DNA from 2 places in the Paraglaciecola sp. L3A3 genome. Region 1 is predicted to be linked to the other one. Evidence: predicted binding sites of a transcription regulator. Region 1 holds the regulator's gene; the other holds the start of a gene.

The links. The regulator NrdR, encoded in region 1, represses ribonucleotide reductase genes. The targets are predictions, from matches to a motif close to AAACACNANATNTNGTGTTT.
Region 2: nrdA (class 1a ribonucleoside-diphosphate reductase subunit alpha) is a predicted target of NrdR. The motif match lies at 1,557-1,576, and genes of this name have one in related genera.

Annotation. Positions count from the first base shown of each region.
Region 1 is NZ_CP047023.1:3,552,668-3,555,884, forward strand. It holds gene ribD (bifunctional diaminohydroxyphosphoribosylaminopyrimidine deaminase/5-amino-6-(5-phosphoribosylamino)uracil reductase RibD) at 1-1,121, opposite strand, end outside; gene nrdR (transcriptional regulator NrdR) at 1,155-1,604, opposite strand; gene glyA (serine hydroxymethyltransferase) at 1,742-2,998, opposite strand; gene GQR87_RS14765 (Gfo/Idh/MocA family protein) at 3,141-3,217, opposite strand, start outside.
Region 2 is NZ_CP047023.1:2,258,266-2,261,482, reverse strand. It holds gene ubiG (bifunctional 2-polyprenyl-6-hydroxyphenol methylase/3-demethylubiquinol 3-O-methyltransferase UbiG) at 1-671, shown strand, start outside; gene GQR87_RS09425 (HAD family hydrolase) at 671-1,339, shown strand; gene nrdA (class 1a ribonucleoside-diphosphate reductase subunit alpha) at 1,773-3,217, shown strand, end outside.

The DNA of each region.
Region 1 (3,217 bases):
ATTTTAATATCCTCGCCCACTTGCCTCACATCGGTGATAGACAAATCCACCACCTCTTGCATTGACTCGATAGGTAAAATATCAAAAAGATTTTGACCGGCTGCCCCTATTAATTTGGGCGCTTGGTACAAAATCAATTCATCAACCAGATTATTTTGTAACAAAGCACCTGCTAACTTAGCTCCTGCCTCAACCCAAATATGATTTAATTGCATATCTGAGAGTTTAGACATCACTGCAGGCAAGTCCAATTTGTTATTATTAAAGGGCGCTTGCCATTGCTCGACGTGCTCTGCAAATTCATGTTGACTTACTTGGCCATTAATTAATAACACATCACCTGCTTGATTTTTCTGTATAGACTGCAAACAAACTAAACTGCTAGGTAACTGATTACGGCCATCTAAAATCACCCTTAGGGGTTGGCGCAGATTACCTAGAAGTAAGTCATCGGCGGATAAACCTAACTCGGCATATCGCACGTTAAGTGAGGGGTTATCGGCCATCACAGTACCCGAGCCAGATAAAATAGCGCAGCTTTTTGCTCTATGACGTTGCACATCTTGGCGGGCCATCGGGCCGGTGATCCATTGACTTAAGCCATTTTGCAAGGCGGTTTTACCGTCTAAGGTAGAAGCTAATTTGACTGTTACCCAAGGTTGACCGGTTTTCATTCGTTTAATAAAACCCCGATTAAGTTGTTCAGCAGCAGAGGTTAATAAACCTGTTGCAGTGACAATACCGGCATTTTTTAATTTCTGTACTCCCTCACCTGAAACCAAAGGGTTAGGATCTTCCATGGCAATCACCACTCGGCCAACTTGACTATGGATCAAAGCATCAGCACATGGAGGTGTTCGCCCTTGATGACTACAAGGCTCTAGGGTGACATAAGCGGTTGCACCTTTTGCAAGCTCACCTGCTTGCCTTAAAGCATGTACTTCTGCATGAGCTGTACCGGCTTTGTGATGCCAGCCTTCACCGACAATGTTGCCAGTAATATCTGCTATTACACAGCCCACATTAGGATTAGGCGAGGTCGTAAACTGACCACGTTTAGCCAACTGAATAGCGCGGGCCATGAACTGGTGGTCTAACTTTGAAAATTTTGTCTCTGACATTTAAAACCAATAAATTGAATAATAAGATAAGGCTTAGTCGCCTAAGCGGGCAATCTCTTCGCCAAACTCACGGATATCTTCAAAAGAACGATATACAGAAGCAAAACGCACATAAGCCACTTTATCTAACTCTTTTAAAGCATTCATAATTAGGTTGCCTAAAAATTCACTGCTGATTTCGCGCTCACCAGTGGCCCGTAAAGAAGACTTTAAACGACTAATACATTGTTCAACCTGCTCGGTGCTCACAGGGCGTTTTTCTAATGCCCGTTGCAAACCTGCACGTAACTTATCTTCGTTGAAAGGTTCTCTGGAACCATCCCGTTTAACCACTCTAGGCATTACCAACTCAGCCATTTCAAAAGTAGTAAAACGTTCTTTACAAATTGTACATTCACGTCTGCGTCTAACCTGACTGCCATCAGCCACCAAACGAGAATCAATAACTTTAGTTTCTTGCACAGAACAAAATGGGCAATACATAGTGATTTCTAATTAAAACGGATTAATTCGCCTAAATTAACAAAAATCAGCCTCTAGGCATACAAGATATACAAAAAAAGCCGACACTAGGTCGGCTTTAATAATATGTATATATGTTTTAGCTGATATTTAATTATCTAGCCATAAACAGGGAAAGCTTCACACAAAGCGACAACTTCACCTTTAACACGAGCAATCACAGCTTGATCGTTAATGTTATCCAACACATCACAGATCCAGTTAGCCACTTGTTTTGCTTGCTCTTCTTTAAAACCGCGACGTGTGATAGCCGGAGAACCAATACGTAAACCACTGGTCACAAACGGTGAACGTGGATCATTAGGTACAGAGTTTTTATTCACTGTAATGTTAGCCGCTCCTAGTGCCGCGTCAGCATCTTTACCAGTGTATTCTTTGCCAATCAAATCTAATAAGAACAAGTGATTGTCGGTTCCGCCAGACACAACTTTGTGTCCACGTTCTTGAATAACAGCCACCATAGCTTTGGCGTTTTTCACCACTTGCTGTTGGTACACTTTAAATTCTGGTTGTAACGCTTCTTTAAATGCCACGGCTTTAGCAGCAATCACGTGACACAAAGGACCACCTTGTCCACCAGGGAAAACCGCACTATTTAGCTTTTTATAAATAGCTTCATCGCCACAAGCAGATAGAATCAAACCACCACGAGGACCCGCTAAGGTTTTGTGAGTAGTAGTAGTGACAACGTGTGCATGAGCCATAGGGCTTGGATAAACACCCGCTGCTACTAAACCTGCAACGTGCGCCATATCAACTAATAGATATGCACCTACTTTGTCAGCGATTTCACGGAATTTCTGCCAATCAACAATACCTGAATAAGCAGAGAAACCGCCGATGATCATTTTAGGTTTATGTTCAATGGCCAAAGCTTCAACTTGCGCCATATCGATTTCACCCGTATCTGGGTTTAATCCATATTGAACCGCATTGTAAGTTTTACCTGAAAAACTAACAGATGCGCCGTGAGTCAAGTGACCACCGTGAGCTAAGCTCATGCCTAAAACAGTATCACCAGCATTCAATAACGCCATAAATACAGCTGAGTTAGCTTGTGAACCAGCATGTGGCTGAACGTTAGCATAATCACAACCGAACAATTGTTTAGCACGTTCAATGGCTAGATCTTCAGCAATATCTACGTATTCACAACCACCGTAATAACGTTTGTGAGGATACCCTTCGGCATATTTGTTAGTTAGCTGAGAGCCTTGGGCTTCAAGCACACGTGGGCTGCAATAGTTTTCAGAAGCAATGAGTTCAATATGTTGCTCTTGGCGTAGGTTTTCATGTTGAATTGCTTGGTACAATTCTGGATCGAAATCAGCAATATTCATATCACGTGTAAGCATTAGGTTTCCTCAAAATCAGGGATATATAAAAAGGGAAATAAAACAGCGGTCATTTTAGTGATTTTTACACATTTGTATACTTGCAATCGGGCATGAGAAACAACCAAAAGTTGTAACGCAAACCCGACAGTATTTGTAGACCTTAAAGTGCTTCGATTTCTGCACAAAATTGCAGACCAATTTGTTGACGAACTTCATCCATAATTTGGATAATGCCGA
Region 2 (3,217 bases), 1.3 Mb from region 1:
CTGATTTAGCATCTAGATGGTGGGATCTAAATGGAGAGTTCAAACCTCTACACCAAATAAATCCTCTTAGAACTGACTATATTAATCAACACTGCCATGGGTTAGATGGAAAAAAAGTGTTAGATGTAGGTTGTGGCGGCGGCATATTAGCTGAGAGTATGGCTAAACATGGCGCTAAGGTCACTGGTATAGATATGGGAGAAGCGCCATTAGAAATAGCTAAATTACATGGTTTAGAATCAGGCTTAGATGTTGACTATCAGCAAATCACTGCCGAAGAGTTTGCCCTGCAACATGGCTCGCAATTCGATGTCGTCACTTGCATGGAGATGCTTGAACATGTGCCAGATCCTAGTTCAGTGATTAACGCTTGTTTCCAATTAGTCAAACCAGGTGGCCATGTATTTTTCTCCACCTTAAATAGGAATATTAAATCTTATTTAATGGCCATACTAGGCGCCGAATATATTCTAGGGCTTGTGCCTAAAGGCACTCATCAACACGACAAATTTATCAAACCCTCAGAACTTATGGCTTGGATAGATAACACCCCACTGGTAATAAAAAGAATGATAGGTTTACATTTAAATCCTATGACTCAAGAATATTATTTATCGCAACAAAATGTCGATGTGAATTATATTATTCACTGTCAAAATGGAGATGAATAATGTCACAGTCACCTGATGCTATTTTATTTGACTTAGATGGGACTTTACTTGATACAGCTAAAGATTTAGGCAATGCATTAAATCAAATATTAGCTGACCAACAATTACCTAGTGTAGATTATGCAACTTATCGCAATATCGCTTCAGATGGTGCAAAAGGTATGCTTGAACTAGGTTTTGGTGAAGCCCTTAAAAAATTAAATTTTACCCAGTTACGTCAGCAATTTTTAACAAACTATGAAAATAAAATATGTGTCGACACTTGTTTCTTCCCTGGTGTTGAAACATTATTATTGACACTTAATAAAAATAATATTCCTTGGGGAATAGTGACTAATAAACCTGAATATCTAACCTTAGAGTTAGTTAAATATTTTCCATTATTAGAAAACTGCCAAGTGATAATAAGTGGTGATACGTTAAGTGAAAGAAAACCCCATCCTTTACCTTTATTGCATGCTCAACAAAAATTAAATTTAAACAGCCCTAATACTTGGTATATTGGCGATGCTGAACGTGACATCCAAGCCGCTATTAATGCCAAGATGTTTAGTGTCATTGCCGCTTATGGTTACATAGATAAAAAGACAATCATCGATAACTGGAAAGCAGACCTATGTATCAAACATGCTGCAGATTTAATCAGTTATTTGCCTTGCTCTGATTAAAATTTAAACTAGCGTATAAACACGATATGTAGTATAAAAAATCAAAAACACACACTATATATCCATATATAATTAAAATCGCACAAGTTACACAAAAATAATTTAACGTAAAAAATAACTTAAATTTTATCTTGCATTCCCTTAAAACGCACATCAAAAAGCCCTTTTAGGTGAGTCACTACTAACCTTTTATTTTCGGTAATTTGATTGCACAAATAACCACCACATATTGGGTTGCAATGTTGTTCAAACCTCACTATCTTGTGTTCAGTTTATTAAACAACACCAATTTCTGCAGACCAAAAAAGAATGGTTTGGAAAGTGTTCAAAATAAGCACAAAACAAGATGAAACATACTGACTATTAGCGCATTTCATCCTCTCGCTTAAAATAGCTATCTATATAGCAATATAATAAAATTAACGGCTAAAACATGAAGAATAATTTATACGTCACTAAACGTAATGGCGAACGTGAAATAATAGATCTAGAAAAAATTCATAAAGTGATTGAATGGGCTGCTAAAGAATTAAATAACGTTTCTGTTTCACAGGTTGAAATCAAAGCACATATCCAATTTTATGATGGTATAAAAACTGCTGATATCCATGAGACTTTAATCCGTTCTGCTGCAGAGCTGATTTCTACAGATTGTCCTGATTATCAATTTTTAGCTGCTCGCTTAGCTATATTTCATTTACGTAAAAAAGCATATGGAAAATTTGAACCACCTGCATTGTATGACCATGTAAAATTCCTTGTGAGTAATGGTAAATATGATCAACATTTATTAGAAGATTACACCCAAGCTGAATTCGAAGAAATGGATGATTATCTTGATCATTGGCGTGATATGGACTTCAGTTATGCTGCAGTTAAACAGCTAGAAGGTAAATATTTAGTACAAAATAGAGTGACAGGCGAAATATACGAAAGTGCTCAATTCCTTTATATTTTAGTGGCTGCCTGTTTATTCGCAAATTACGATAAAGAAACGCGTATGCATTACATCAAGCGTTTTTATGATGCTACGTCTAAGTTTAAAATTTCTTTACCTACACCTATCATGGCTGGAGTTAGAACCCCCACCCGTCAATTTAGTTCTTGTGTATTAATTGAAGCTGGCGACAGTTTAGACTCTATCAACGCAACCGCTAGCGCTATAGTCAAATATGTTAGTCAACGTGCTGGTATTGGTGTTAATGCTGGTCGAATTCGTGCTCAAGGTAGCCCTATCCGTGGAGGGGAAGCCTTCCACACTGGTTGTATTCCTTTTTACAAACATTTTCAAACAGCCGTTAAAAGTTGTTCGCAAGGCGGGGTTCGTGGCGGTGCAGCAACTTTATTTTATCCATTGTGGCATTTAGAAGTTGAATCATTATTAGTGCTTAAGAATAACCGTGGGGTAGAAGAAAACCGAGTTCGTCATCTTGATTACGGTGTGCAATTTAATAAATTAATGTATACACGTTTGATTAAAGATCAACACATTACTTTATTTAGCCCTTCAGACACACCTGGTTTATACGATGCATTTTTTGCTGATCAAGATGAATTTGAGCGTTTATACGAGTTATACGAAAAAGATCATTCTATCCGCAAGAAACAGATTAAGGCTATAGAGTTATTTAGTTTGTTTATGCAGGAACGTGCAAGTACAGGTCGTATCTATTTACAGAATGTAGACCATTGTAATACTCACAGTCCATTTAACCCTAAACTAGCGCCGGTTCGTCAAAGTAACCTTTGTTTAGAAATTGCATTACCCACCAAGCCATTATCAAATGTGAATGATGAAGAAGGTGAAATAGCGCTTTGTACTTTATCTGCTTTCAACTTAGGGGCAATTAAAAGCCTAGATGAATTTGCTGAATTATC